2 regions of the Bradyrhizobium sp. USDA 3364 genome follow, and region 1 is predicted to be linked to the other one. Evidence: riboswitches for the same ligand, from Rfam matches in the RefSeq annotation. Region 1 holds a riboswitch; the other holds the start of a gene.
The links. A riboswitch is a leader RNA that binds a small molecule or an ion and turns the genes downstream of it on or off. The one in region 1 is predicted to bind cobalamin.

Region 1 (7,455 bases):
TCGATCGTTCAGACCATCATTCCCGAGGGCATGCCGCAGCGGCGATAGTCGTCGGGCAGGCGCGGCGCTCGTTCAAGAGCGCCGCTCTCCCGACCCACCGAGGTGAATCGCCAGAATTTTTTCGGGCGTCTCGTTCACTTCGATGATTTGAGCGTTGCTGCCGACGAATTCCAGGATCGTCCTGTCGCCCTCGCGTGACAATCCCGCCGACCAGCGAGATGTTGACATGGTAGGGCGTCGCTTTGCCAAAGCGGGTGCATTTGATCCAGAACTGCATCGGCAGTCTCCGTAGTGTCAGGACGCCACCCGCAAGGCGTGCGCAGCAGCGACCATATTGACGAGGGCAGGGCGGACCTCTTCCCATTTGCGGGTCTTCAGGCCGCAATCCGGGTTGATCCAGAGCTGGCCGTCCGACAGGCGCTGGCGCGCTAGCTTGAGCAGCTCGGTCATCTCGTTGATCTCAGGCACGCGCGGCGAGTGGATGTCGTAGACACCGGGACCGATCTCGTTCGGATAACGGTAGTTCCGGAATGCATCCAGCAGCTCCATCTTCGAGCGCGAGGTCTCGATCGAGATCACATCGGCGTCCATCGCGCCGATCGCGTCGATGATGTCATTGAACTCGGAGTAGCACATGTGGGTGTGGATCTGGGTCTCGTCGCGGACGCCCGACGAGCAGATGCGGAAGCATTCCACCGCCCAGTCCAGATAGGTCGTCCACTCCGAACGGCGCAGCGGCAGGCCTTCGCGCAGCGCCGCCTCGTCGATCTGGATCATGCCCGCGCCGGCACCTTCGAGGTCGGCGACCTCGTCGCGGATCGCAAGCGCGATCTGCCGGCAGGCTTCGCTGCGCGGGATGTCGTCGCGAACGAATGACCAATTCAGGATCGTGACCGGGCCGGTCAGCATCGCCTTCATCGGCTTTTTGGTCAGCGACTGCGCGTATTGCCACCATTCGACCGTCATCGGCTTCGGGCGCGACACGTCGCCGAACAGGATCGGCGGCCGGACGTAGCGTGAGCCATAGGATTGCACCCAGGCATGCTCGGTGAATACGAAGCCGGAGAGCTGCTCGCCGAAATACTGCACCATGTCGTTGCGTTCGAACTCGCCATGGACCAGTACATCAAGGCCGATGGCTTCCTGCCAGCGCACAGTCTCTGCCGTCTGCTCCTGCAGGAAGGTCTTGTAGCTGGCGTCGCTCAGGCTGCCCTTGGCATGCGCGGCGCGCGACTTGCGGACCTCGAGCGTCTGCGGGAACGAGCCAATGGTGGTGGTCGGGAACGCCGGAAGATTGAACCGCGCGCGCTGTACTTCGGTTCGTTCCTCGAAGGAGCTGGCACGGCCGCGCATCGCGGTGTCAATGCCAGCCATGCGCTGCGTAACCTTTGCATCGTGAATCCGCGGCGAGGTCTTGCGCGCGGCGGCAGACGCGTCGGAGGCCGTCAGCGCAGCCGCGATCGAATCGCGGCCGCTTGCAAGCGCGGTGCCGAGCGCGACCAGTTCCTCCATCTTCTGCACCGAGAAGGCGAGCCAGCTCTTGACCTCGGCGTCGAGCTTCGCTTCGAGGGCAAGATCGATCGGCACGTGCAGCAGCGAGCAGGACGGCGCAATCTGCACACGGTTCTTGCCGAGCTTCGCGACGACCGGTTCCAGCCGGTTGAGCAGCTTGCTGAGATCGGCGCGCCAGATGTTGCGGCCGTCGAGCACGCCGAGCGAGACGACGCGCTCAGCGGGCAGGTGGGCGAGGTCATCGAGCTGCTCGGGCGCGCGCACCAAGTCGAAATGCAGGCCGGCGACGGGGAGCGCAAACGCAGTGTCGCGGTTTGCGCCGAGGCTGCCGAAATAGCTCGCCAGCATGATCTTGATCTGCGGCACCGCCTTGGCGATCTCGCCATAGGCGCGACGCAGCGCATCGTGGGCGGTATCGTCGAGATCGAGCGCCAGGCAGGGCTCGTCGATCTGCGCCCATTCGGCGCCGCGGCGGGCAAGCTCGCGCAGTACCTCGATATAGACCGGAAGCAGGCGGTCCAGCAGCGACAGCGGTTCGAAGCCGGCGTCCTTGCTCTTGGCGAGTTTCAGGAAAGTAACCGGGCCGACCAGCACCGGTCGGGTCTGGTAACCGAGGGCCTTGGCTTCCTCATATTCCTCGATCGGCTTGCGTGAGGCGAGGCGGAACTGCTGATCTGCAGAGAGTTCGGGCACCATGTAGTGGTAGTTTGTGTCGAACCACTTGGTCATCTCCTGCGCCGGTACGCCATGACCTTGGCTATGGTGCGCGTGACCGCACGACGCGTCATGCGCGCTACCTTCAGCGCCGCGCGCCATCGCAAAATAGGTCGCAAGCGGCACCGGGCCGCTGCTCCAGCCATAGATGGCCGGGATCGCGCCGACCATCACCGAGGTATCGAGCACCTGGTCGTAGAACGAGAAGTCGTTCGACGGGATCACCGAGACGCCGAGCTTTTTCTGGCGTGCCCAGTTGGCGGCGCGCAGACCGACGCCGGTCTCGATCAGCGTCTTTTCGTTTGTCGCGCCGGCCCAGAAGCTTTCCAGCGCAAGCTTGAGTTCACGGCGCGGACCGATCCGCGGCGTGCCGAGAGTCGCAACAGCAAGTGAGGAGGTAGATGTGGAAGACATTGGCTTAACCCCAAAAGTTGGGGGCAAAGGCCGTAGTGACACGTCTGGACTCCGCAAGACGCGGGAAAAGCGCGTGCGGGGTCGCAACCGCACCACCGGGACACCCCGCCCGAGGACGTTCATGTTGTCGAGGCAGGTCTCCTGGCTCGCGGGTCCTAGCTGTCGTCTGGCCTTCCCGAAGCTTTCGCCTCAGTGGCTTTGAGTGGACGACAACTCGCCGCTTACAGTTGCGGGGGCAGCGCCGGCATTGTACCGGCTTCCCTCTTAGCTCCGGGAGAAAGTGCCTCTCGGAGAACCACGACGCCGCCACTTATCGGCAACTTCGCGTGGCCGTCAACTCGGGCGGCATCACGTGTGATCGAGCGACGTTGTTCACATCATCAACAGGCGCCATCCGCATTTTCTGGCGACCCATTGACACAGTGTGCCAAATCACACCAGATATAGTTGTTACGGTCCGTCATGCCGCAAAGCATGGTGGCTAAGAGGGAAGCCGGTGATCTCACCGAAAATCCGGCACTGCCCCCGCAACTGTAAGCAGCGAGTTGTTCCCGAAATCACGTCACTGATGCGTCGTCCGCATCGGGAAGACACGGGAGCGACGACGACCTGCGAGTCAGGAGACCTGCCGTAACACCGAAATTACGTCCACGGGCGGGGTGTCCCGGCGGTCGCTTGCACAGCCATGCCGGTGCGTTGCCGCCGGGATGATGCAGCGTCCCCTGACATCCGGCCCCAACAAACGTCACGGGGTCTGCACGATGTCACTCTCTCTCGATCGCGAAACAAAGCCAGCGCCACTCATCCTGCTGCGTCCGGAAGTGCTTGCCGCGCCGGAGGCCGCTCCTCCGATGCAGGTGATCCGCCGCAATGGCACGGTGTCGAAATTCGACGCCAGCAAGATCTCGGTTGCGATGACCAAGGCGTTCCTGGCGGTCGAGGGGCACACCGCCGCCGCATCGCGCCGCGTCCATGAGGTTGTCGAGCAGCTCACCGCCGAGGTCCTCAGTGCGCTGACGCGTCGCATGAGCGAAGGTCGCACCTTCCACATCGAGGACGTGCAGGACCAGGTCGAGCTCGCGCTGATGCGGAGCGAGCACCATAAGGTGGCGCGCGCCTATGTGCTGTATCGTGAGGAGCGCACGAGGCAGCGCGCTGAGCAGGACGCGGCGAGGGCGGTGGCCCAGCCTGTGGCCGGGCCGGCCATTCACATCACATTGCCGAACGGTAGCGAGGTGCCGCTCGACCACGCCCGGCTGGCGCTGATCATCAACGAGGCCTGCGCCGGCCTCGATGGCGTCGATGCTGCGCCCGTGATCGCCGAGACCCAGCGCAACATCTATGACGGCATCAGCCAGGATGAACTGGCGCTCGCCTCGGTGATGGCCGCGCGCACCCTGGTGGAGCAGGAGCCGAACTACACCTATGTCAGCGCGCGCCTCTTGCTCGACAAGCTGCGCACCGAGGTGTTGTCCTATGTGCTTGATATGCCGACCAGCGCCTCGCAGGCCGACATGGCGAGCCGCTATGCCGAGTATTTCCCGGCCTATATCAAGACCGGGATCAAGGCCGAACTGCTCGATGTCGAACTCGGCCGCTTCGATCTGGCGCGGCTTGCGGCGGCGATGAAGCCGGAACGCGATCTGTCGTTCCAGTTCCTCGGGCTGCAAACGCTGTATGACCGCTATTTCCTGCACGTTCGGGGCAACCGCATCGAGCTGCCGCAGGCATTCTTCATGCGCGTTGCGATGGGTCTGGCGCTGCGCGAGATCGACCGCGAGGGGCGCGCGATCGAGTTCTACAATCTCTTGTCGTCGTTCGACTTCATGGCTTCGACGCCGACCCTGTTCAATTCTGGCACGCAGCGGCCGCAGCTCTCATCGTGCTTCCTCACCACCGTGGCTGACGATCTCGACGGCATCTTCAAGTCGATCAAGGATAACGCGCTGCTGGCGAAATATTCCGGCGGGCTCGGCAATGACTGGACCCGCGTCCGCGGGCTCGGCGCGCACATCAAGGGCACCAATGGCGAGAGCCAGGGCGTGGTGCCGTTCCTCAAGGTCGCCAACGACACCGCGATCGCGGTGAACCAGGGCGGCAAGCGCAAGGGCGCGGTCTGCGCCTATCTCGAGACCTGGCACGTCGACATCGAGGAATTCCTCGATCTGCGCAAGAACACCGGCGATGACCGCCGCCGCACCCACGATATGAACACCGCGAACTGGGTGCCCGATTTGTTCATGCAGCGCGTCGAGGCTGACGGCGAGTGGACGCTGTTCTCGCCCGACGAGACGCCGGACCTGCACGATCTCTACGGCAAGCCGTTCGCCGAACGCTACGCCCATTACGAGGCCAAGGCCGCGCGCGGCGAGATGCGAGTGTTCAAGCAGATTCGCGCCGTCGATCTCTGGCGCAAGATGCTGACCATGCTGTTCGAGACCGGCCATCCCTGGATCACCTTCAAGGACCCGTCCAATCTGCGCTCGCCGCAGCGCCATGCCGGCGTGATCCACTCCTCGAACCTCTGCACCGAGATCACGCTGAACACGTCTGACGACGAGACTGCGGTGTGCAATCTCGGCTCGATCAACCTCGCCAACCACATACAGGACGGCAAGCTCAACGACGCCAGGCTGAAGGCCACAGTGACGACCGCGATGCGGATGCTCGACAACGTCATCGACATCAACTTCTACACCATCCCGGAGGCGCGCCGCTCCAATCTGCGGCACCGCCCGGTCGGTCTCGGCCTGATGGGCTTCCAGGATGCGCTGCATGCGCTGCGGATCGCGGTGGCGTCGGACGCGGCGGTTGCCTTCGCCGATATCAGCATGGAGGCAATCTCCTACCATGCGATCTGGGCCTCCAGCGATCTCGCCGCCGAGCGCGGCCGCTATCCCTCGTTCGAGGGCTCGCTGTGGAGCCAGGGTATCCTGCCGATCGATTCGATCGACTTCGTTGCCGACGCCCGTGGCGGCGTCGCAATGGATCGCACCTCGACGCGTGACTGGGCGATTCTGCGCAGCCGCGTCACGTCGGTCGGTATGCGCAACTCCAATGTGATGGCGATCGCGCCGACCGCGACGATCTCCAACATCTGCGGCGTCGCCCAGTCGATCGAGCCCGCCTACCAGAATCTCTATGTCAAATCCAACATGTCCGGCGACTTCACGGTCGTGAACGACTATCTGGTGCGCGACCTCAAGGCGCGCGGGCTGTGGGACGAGGTGATGGTCAACGACCTGAAATATTTCGACGGCAGCGTCGGCTCCATCGACCGCATCCCCGACGACCTCAAGGCACTCTACGCGACCGCGTTCGAGATCGACTCGAGCTGGCTGCTCGAGGCGGCGGCGCGGCGGCAGAAATGGATCGACCAGGCGCAGTCGCTCAACCTCTATATTGCCAATCCCTCCGGCAAGAAGCTCGACGCGCTGTATCGTCTGGCGTGGTCGCTGGGACTGAAGACCACCTACTACCTGCGTTCGCGTAGCGCGACGCATGTCGAGAAATCGACGCTGAAGGGCACCGACGGCAAGCTCAATGCGGTGTCGTCGGCGGCGCTGGCCTCGCCGGCGCCGGACCTCTCGGGCGCCATCGCCTGCTCGATCGACAATCCCGACTGCGAAGCCTGCCAGTAAGAAGGATCAAGAACATGCTCGACTGGTCAGAGACCGCCGCCACCGCCAAGAAAGCACCGCCGCCCTTCGCGGCGGCGCCTGCCGCATCGACCGAGGCCGCCGGCCTCGGTACCGTCGACCGCCATGGCGGCCGCGTCTCGGTCGACGAGAAGCGGATGATCAACTGCCGCGCCGACGTCAACCAGCTTCTGCCGCTGAAATACAAATGGGCGTGGGAGAAATATCTCGCCGGCTGCAACAATCACTGGATGCCGACCGAGGTTTCGATGCAGGCCGACATCGCGCTGTGGAAGTCGCGCGACGGCCTCACCGAGGACGAGCGCCGCGCCATCAAGCGCAATCTCGGTTTCTTCGCGGCCTCCGAGAGCCTGGTCGCCAACAACATCGTGCTGGCGATCTACCGCCACCTCACCAATCCGGAGTGCCGGCAATATCTGCTGCGCCAGGCCTTCGAGGAGGCGGTGCACACCCACACCTTCCAGTACATCGTCGAAAGCCTCGGCCTCGACGAGGGCGAGCTGTTCAACATGTACCGCGAGGTGCCCTCGATTACCGACAAGGCGGTGTGGGCGATCAAGCACACCCAGCATCTCGACGATCCCGACTTCAAGACCGGCACGCCGGCCGCCGATCAGGCGTTTCTGCGCGACCTCGTCGCCTTCTACGTGATCTTCGAGGGCATGTGGTTCTATACCGGCTTCGCCCAGATCCTCTCGCTCGGCCGCCGCAATAAAATGGTTGGGATCGCCGAGCAGTATCAATACATCCTGCGCGACGAGAGCATTCATCTGAACTTCGGCATCGACGTCATCAACCAGATCAAGATCGAGAACCCGCATCTGTGGACGTCCACGTTCCAGGACGAGGTCCGTGGCATGATCCGCGAGGCCGCCGAACTCGAGGCCGCTTACGGCCGCGATACGATGCCGCGCGGCTTCCTCGGGCTGAACGCGGGGTTGTGCGAGCAGTACATGCACTTCATCGCCAACCGGCGCTGCGCCCAGATCGGGCTGACGCCGGTGTTCGCGGAGGCGGAGAACCCGTTCCCGTGGATGTCGGAAGCGATGGATTTGAAGAAGGAGAAGAACTTCTTCGAGACCCGCGTGATCGAATACCAGAACGGCGGAGCGCTCAGCTGGGATTGAACGTCAATCTTGATCGTTGACCGTGAATG
Region 2 (7,455 bases), 970 kb from region 1:
CCCGTGCTGGAGAAGGCCGACCGCTACTGCAAGCTGCTGCAGGAACTCGACCTCCGTTTGGTGAAAGCCGTCGATACCCATCTGCACGCCGATCACGTCACCGGCCTCGGCGAGCTGCGCGACCGCACCCAGTGCATCACCATCATGGGCGAGCAGAGCAAGGCCGACGTGGTGTCGATGCGCGTCTCCGACGGCGATAGAGTGACGATCGAGGGCCTCTGCCTCGAGGCGCTGTACACGCCCGGCCACACCGACGACTCATATAGCTACTTGATGGGCGACCGTGTCTTCACCGGCGACACGCTGTTGATCCGCGGCACCGGCCGCACCGATTTCCAAAACGGCAGCGCGCGGGCGCAGTACGATTCGATCTTCAACCGCCTGCTCAAGCTGCCGGAGGAGACCATGGTGTTCCCCGCACATGACTACAAGGGCGACACCGTTTCCACCATCGGCGAGGAGAAGCGCTACAATCCGCGGCTGCAGGTGAAATCGATCGACGACTATGTCGAGCTGATGAACAATCTCAATTTGCCGAATCCGAAGCTGATGGATGTCGTGGTGCCCGCCAACATGCATGTCGGCCTGCATCAGGACGAGCTCGCCAAGGAAGGCCTCTCGCTGAACGCGCGCGACGCCATCGCGAGCCTCGGTCGTCCCGATATCCTCTTGGTCGATCTGCGCGAGACCGCGGAGCGCGCCAAGCACGGCACGCTGGCCGGCGCGCTGCATGCGCCCTATCCGGGGATTTGCGCCACCTTGCAGCCCGGCGGCATGCTGCGCGAAGTCGCGGCCGCGACCGGCCGCCGCGTCGTGTTCTTCTGCGCCTTCGGCGAGCGCTCGGCGATGGCCGTTGCCGCCGCGAAGAAGGCCGGGCTGGCCAACACCGCCCATATCGAAGGCGGCATCGACGCGTGGAAGAAGGCCGGCGGGCCGGTGGTGTTGGGGTAGGTCCCTCAGCGTCGTTGCGAGGAGCGAAGCGACGAAGCAATCCATACCTCAGCAAGCGGAAAGATGGATTGCTTCGCTCCGCTCGCAATGACGACGCAGAGACCTAACGCGTCACCCTTTTCAACTCTTCCGTCAGCCGATCCAGTGCATCCGCCAGCATCACGCCGCCGCACACCGTGAGCCGCTCGGGCAGCACGATGCGCTTGCCTTCCGGATAGAAGCGCTCCAGCGCCGGATGCAGCAGGAAGGCGCGGCCCTCATCCTCGGCGCGATCGCCGGCTTCCGACACCAGGATGAAATCCGGCCGCAGCTTCACGATCGCCTCGAGCGAGGCAAACCCGCCCGCGCCGAGGCCGAGCTCGCCGGCGGCGTTGGTCAGGCCCGTCGCCGTCAGCAGCGAGCTGACCAGGCTGCCGTCGCCCGAGACAAAGCCGCGCCGCTCCAAAGGCAGCACGCGATACTGACGCGTGCTCGCCACCGCCCGCGCCCGCGCGATCGCCGCATCGAGGCGCGCGATCTCGGCCTGCGCGCGATCCGGATGCTGCAGCACACCGCCCATCGCCAAAATCTGCTTCCTCACCTCGTCCAGGGTGCGCGGCACCGTGAACTCGACGAGGTGCAGCCCGTTGGCCTTCAGCAGATCGCGCGTCGCACGCTTGTCGAACAGGCTGACGACGACGATGTCGGGCTTGAGCAGCAGCACATCCTCGGCCCCGCCGGACAGGCGCGGATAGCTTCGCGCCTGCTCGGCGGCCCAGGATTGCCAGGCATCGCGCGAGAAGCGGCTGAGGCCGAGGATCTGGTCCGGATCGGCCAGCGTCAGCACGAGCTGATCGCTGCAGACATTCATCGAGACGATGCGCGGTCCGACGGCGAACGCGGTGCTGCACGACATCATCCATGCGACCGCTGCCAGGGCTGCGAGACGCCGCATCATCACACATCCGCCCACGGCACAATGACGGCCTCGCGCTGGAATTCGGCGCGATAGGCGCTGACCCTGAACACACTGGCGAGGACTGCTTCGGACAGTGCCTGCTCCGGCGCGCCCTGCGCGGCCAGCCGTCCCTCCGAAAGCACCAGCACATCATCGGCGAAGCGCGCCGCGAGCCCGAGATCGTGCGTCACCACGATGACCAGCACACCAGTGTCGGCGACGTTGCGCAGCTTCTGCATCACGTCGATCTGGTGGCGCGGATCGAGCGAGGCGGTCGGCTCGTCGGCGAGGATCACCGGCGCTTCCACCGCGAGCACGCGGGCCAGCGCGACGCGGCTGCGCTCGCCGCCGGAGAGCTCGGTAACGCGGCGATCGCTGAACGCCTCGACGTCGACCGCCTGCATCGCGCGCAGCACCGCCTCCATATCCAGCTGCGACAGCCGCGCCGGATCGGTCGCGCCATGCGGATAGCGGCCGAGCGCGACGATATCGCGCGCCGGCAGCGGCCAGTGCACCATATGGCCCTGCGGCAAATAGGCGAAGCGTTTGGCGCGCTCGCGCAACGGGAGCGACGCCAGCGCGTCGCCGCCGATCCTGATGTCGCCGTCGGATGGAATCAGTCCGGCCAGCGCACGCAGCAGCGTGGTCTTGCCGGCGCCGTTCGGCCCGACCAGCGCGACCAGATGACCCGCGGTCAACGCCAGCGAGACATCGTGCAGCACCCTGCGGCTGCCGAGCGAGGCGTTGAGCGCGGTGGCGGAGAGCAGCGTCATGCCACGCCTCCGCCGAGTGCGCGGCGTTCGCGCATGATCAGATAGAGGAAGAACGGCACGCCGATGATCGAGGTCAGCACGCCGACCTTGATATCCGAGGTAGAGGGGATGATGCGCACCGCGATATCGGCCGCAAGCAGCAGCGCCGAGCCGGTGAGCGCGCTCGGCACCAGGAGCCGCGCCGGATCGTGACCGATCACCGGGCGCATCAGATGCGGCGCGACCAGACCGATGAAGCCGATCGTGCCTGTCACGGCGACCGCGCCGCCGACGCCGAGCGCAACGCCAGTGATGACGTAGAGCCGCAGCCGTCCGACGTCGACGCCGAGACTCTGCGCCGCTTCCTCGCCGAGCGTCAGCGCGCGGAACGCGCTCGCCTGGCTGAGCAGGATGGCGGCGCCAGCGATGATAAAGGGCAGCGCCAGCGCGACGTGCTGAAAGCTGCGATCCTCCAGCGAGCCGAGCAGCCAGAACGCGATCTCCAGCACCACGAACGGATTGCTGGAGAGGTTCATCACCAGCGCCGTCGCCGCTCCCGCAAAGCTCGAGATCGCGAGCCCCGCGAGGATCAGGATCAACAGCCCGGCATTGCGGCCGGCAATCGCGAGCAGCGCGAATACCGAGCCGAACGCGGCGATGATCGCCACCACCGGCAGTGCATAGGAGCGTACATCGGCGAGACCCAGCGCAATGACCAGCACCGCGCCGAACGCCGCCGATTGCGGCGCACCGAACAGCGACGGCGAGGCCAGCGGATTGCGCAGCAACCCTTGCAGCGCGGCGCCGGACAGGCCGAGAATGCCGCCGATCGCAAACGCCAGGATGGTGCGCGGCAGGCGGATCTCGCGCACGATCACCTGCGCCACGTCGCTGCCGCTGCCGAACAGCGCCTCGATCACCGCGAGCGGCGACAGCGGCACCGGGCCGATCCCGAGCGAGATCACCAGCAGCAGCACCACGAGCGCGAGCAGCGCCGCGGTGACGCCCCACCGGCGCCGCGCCGCGACCTCGGCCGCCAAGGCAAAATCCTGCACGCTCATTGAATCCATGCTCTTACAGCGATCGCCGTGGCAGACAAGCGACACTCGCCAAAAACCGTGGCGGAGCGGCCATTTGCCCGGCTGCCGCCGGATTGACTTTGCTGCCCGGCCGAACCCTAGATGAACATGACGGTTCTTTAATGAGATGAAAAGGGAATGCGGTACGGGGAAACTTCCCCAACGCCGCGGCTGCCCCCGCAACTGTATGCGGTGAATCCTTCGTCAGATGCCACTGGGAATCTCGGTCCTGGGAAGGCGACGAAGGGTAACGACCCGCGAGCCAGGAGACCTGCCGTCAGCCGTGGTCACACGCGATGATGCCGGTCGGGGAGTACAGGCATGAGCTTCACCTGATGCTGCAAGCACGATGGTGAGACTGGTTCGCGGTGACGTGCCACTGACGTTACCGAGGTCTCGCCTATGTCCGCCTTCCCACCCCATCGCCGCCGCGCGCTTCTGCTCGCGTCGACGATGATCGCGCCTGCAATCCTTGCTTCAGGTGCACGGGGGCAGCAGGCGCCCGCTCCCGATCAGCTCCCGGCGATCGAAGTCACCAAACCGGGCGACCAGAACGTCACGCGCGCCAGGCCGGCCGCTGACGAAGCGCCGTCCTCGCGCCGCCCGGCACCGGGCACCGCGCAGAGCAGCAACACCGTCAGCGGCGCCGGATCGAGCTCGACGGGGACCGGCGCGGCCACCGGAACTGGTGGCACCGGCGGCGGCCGCCAGTTCGCCGGCATTGTCGGCTCCTCCTCGGCCGTGATCACCGCCGACGACATCGCGCATTCGCCGGTGCATTCGTTGCCCGAGATCCTTGCGCAGGTGCCGGGCGTCCAGCTGCAAACTCCCTATGGTGGACCGAACGGCGCCAAGACCTCGGTCGACCTGCGCGGCTTCGGCGCATTCGCGACGGACAACACGCTGTTCCTGCTCAACGGCCGCCGCCTCAACGACATGGACAAGGCGGGCTTCGACCTCACCACGATCCCGCTCGATTCGATCGAGCGCATCGAGATCACGCGCGGCAACAGCGGTGCGGTGCTCTACGGTGACAACGCGGTGGGCGGCGTAATTAACATCGTCACCAAGACCGGCGCCGGCGGTCCGCCGGCCACGATCAGGGCCGAGGGCGGCGCCGGCTCGTTCAACACGCGGACGGCCGCAGTCTCCGCGGCGCTTAATTCGGGACCGTGGTCCACCTCGTTCTACGGCAACGGCATCAAGTCCGACGGCTACCGCGTCAACAATGCGCTCGACCAGCGCAACGCGATCGGCAACATCAACTACACCACGTCGGATCTCAGCGCGTTCCTGACCGTCACCGGCAGCGACCAGAAGCTCGGCCTGCCCGGCGGACGGCTGGTCGATCCGTCGATCGGCGTCAACGAGCTGCTCACCGACCGCCGCGGCGCCGCCACGCCGTTCGACTACGCCAACCAGCAGACCTCAAGCGTCACGGCCGGTTTCACCAAGACATTGATGAACGGCGTCGACCTGATCGTCGACGGAGGCTGGCGGCAGCGCGACACGCAGAGCGGCTTCTTCGGCACGGTGCCGACGCCGAGCTTCTCCTCCACCTACAACGACGCCGCGCTCGAGACCTGGTCGCTGACGCCGCGGCTCAGCGTCAAGACCGTGATGCTCGGAATGCCGTCGACGATCCTGACCGGCATCGACTATTACGATTCGACCTTCCGTGAGGCGCGCGGCGCCTATCAGGGCGTCGATCCCTTCCATATCTACAATATCGAGCAGCGGTCCGTGGCCGGCTATTGGCAACATACGCTGGGCCTGTTGCCGACGACCGACTTCTCCTACGGCGCACGCGTTCAGAACACCGGCGTCTCGGCGCGCGACCGCTACGACCCGAACGCGCCGTTCGCGTTCGACACGCAGGCCTCCCCGCTCGACAGCAACGAGACGCAGTACGCGCTGCATGTCGGCGTCGAGCATCGCCTCACCGACAGCTTTTCGGTGTTCGGCCGCGCCGCGCGTGCATTCCGCACGCCCGATGTCGACGAGCGCGTCGCGTCGGGACCGTCGTTCGACCCGCTGACCTTCGCGCCGATCCCGCAGACCTTCCAGCTCAAGACCCAGACCTCGGAAGACGTCGAAGGCGGCTTCCGGGTCAAGACCAACCTGTTTCAGGTGCAGACCAGCGTCTATCTGATGGATCTCGAGAACGAGATCCATTTCAATCCGGTGCTGTTCTACAACACCAACCTCGACCCGACCCGCCGCTATGGCTCTGAGACCAGCGCCTCGCTCAAGGTCAGCGACACCGTGACCCTACGCGGCGGCATGGCGATCACCCGCGCCGTATTCCGCGAAGGCATGTGGGCCGGCAACGACGTGCCGCTGGTGTCGCGCTACACCGGCAATCTCGGCGTCACCTGGAATATCTGGCAGAACTATCTGGTGTTCGATGCCACGGTGCGCGCCTGGAGCTCGCGCATCATGGACAACGACCAGGCCAACACCCAGAGCCGGATTCCCGGCAGCGCCACCGCCGACATCAAGCTGAGCGGGCAAGTTGACCGCTTCTTCTGGTCGCTCAGCGTCAACAACCTGTTCAACGCGCTCTATTACGACTACGCCATCGCGAGCACGTTCACGGATGGCCGCTTCTCCGCCTACCCGCTGCCAGGCCGCACCTACATGGTCAGGGCCGGCGCGACGTTCTAGAGCATGATCCGGTGTGGCGGGGTGTGACCCCGCCGCACCGTCTCCTCATGACGAGCGCACGGAAACTGGAGTAGAATTCCCTGAGCGGATTTGACCCGCGCAGGGGAAACACATGGCCAAGGCCGGGAAGCAGAGCAAGGGCGGCGCCAAGATCAACGACAAGACCGACGACGAGGCGAAGAAACCTCCGCCGCCCGCAGCGCCGGCTGACGACGACTGTTACGAGGATGGCGACATCGCCACGCCGAAGATCGATCGCTACGGCAATGATGACGAGCCGTTGTAGGGGTTAAGCGAAATCCATCCACGAAGTCGTCCTGGCGAAAGCCAGGACCCATTGCCCCTGAAGCGCGCTATCGGGCGAGGTGCCGCCCCAGCGTGCCACCAAACTTGCAGCGGTGGTTATGGGTCCTGGCTTTCGCCAGGACGACGTGGTGAAACATCGCGCGAGAATTCCTCACCCTCGATCGTCCTGATACTCGCGCGATCGAGCAGATGCGCGCCAAAGCCGCCGCGCGCCAGCGATGATGCGATTTGCGGCGATGCGAGCAGCAGAACCGTCGTCATCGCCAGTGGCACGGCACTGAGCCAATCGAGCCGCACCGGCGTCAACTCTTCGCTGCTGGCCCGATAGAGGCCTTCACCCGTGGCAATGCGGCCGCATTCCCTGATCAGGTCGCGCCGCGTGCCGTCGCGCGACGCACTGCCGAGCAGCGCCTGCATCGCGAGATGCGTCCGCACCCCGGCGCGGCTCTCGGCCGCCGGTGGCGGCGTCTCGCCGAGCGAGACGCGCAGCAGCAGATCGACCAGATCGGTGCTCGACTGGTACGCGTTCATGGGCTCGACCAGCCGCGGATTGCAGTCGATCAACAGCGGCGTCGCGCTGTCGAACGGCATGATGACGTCGACCGAAAGCGCGCCATGCCAGCCGAGATGCGCGCCGATGGTCTCGAGGCAGGCGCGGATCGCCGGGCGGCTCACACTCTCCTTGATCGCCTCGCCGCCGCCGACACCGGCCGCGATCTGCCGGTAGGCGTGGAAGCCAATGAGCGTGCCGCGACAGAACACC

Region 2: linked by a shared signal. The riboswitch ahead of ACVILL_RS10200 (TonB-dependent receptor) and the one ahead of metE (5-methyltetrahydropteroyltriglutamate--homocysteine S-methyltransferase) in region 1 are both predicted to bind cobalamin.

The regions. Positions count from the first base shown of each region.
Region 1 covers NZ_JBSRYG010000002.1:1,207,997-1,215,451, reverse strand. Annotated here, with positions in the region: gene prpB (methylisocitrate lyase) at 1-48, shown strand, start outside; gene ACVILL_RS05745 (hypothetical protein) at 73-228, opposite strand; gene metE (5-methyltetrahydropteroyltriglutamate--homocysteine S-methyltransferase) at 295-2,640, opposite strand; cobalamin riboswitch at 2,755-2,955, opposite strand; cobalamin riboswitch at 3,077-3,287, shown strand; gene ACVILL_RS05735 (ribonucleoside-diphosphate reductase subunit alpha) at 3,402-6,281, shown strand; gene ACVILL_RS05730 (ribonucleotide-diphosphate reductase subunit beta) at 6,296-7,426, shown strand.
Region 2 covers NZ_JBSRYG010000002.1:2,180,963-2,188,417, forward strand. Annotated here, with positions in the region: gene ACVILL_RS10180 (MBL fold metallo-hydrolase) at 1-951, shown strand, start outside; gene ACVILL_RS10185 (ABC transporter substrate-binding protein) at 1,055-1,885, opposite strand; gene ACVILL_RS10190 (ABC transporter ATP-binding protein) at 1,888-2,661, opposite strand; gene ACVILL_RS10195 (FecCD family ABC transporter permease) at 2,658-3,701, opposite strand; cobalamin riboswitch at 3,815-4,012, shown strand; gene ACVILL_RS10200 (TonB-dependent receptor) at 4,173-6,386, shown strand; gene ACVILL_RS10205 (hypothetical protein) at 6,499-6,672, shown strand; gene ACVILL_RS10210 (hypothetical protein) at 6,789-7,455, opposite strand, start outside.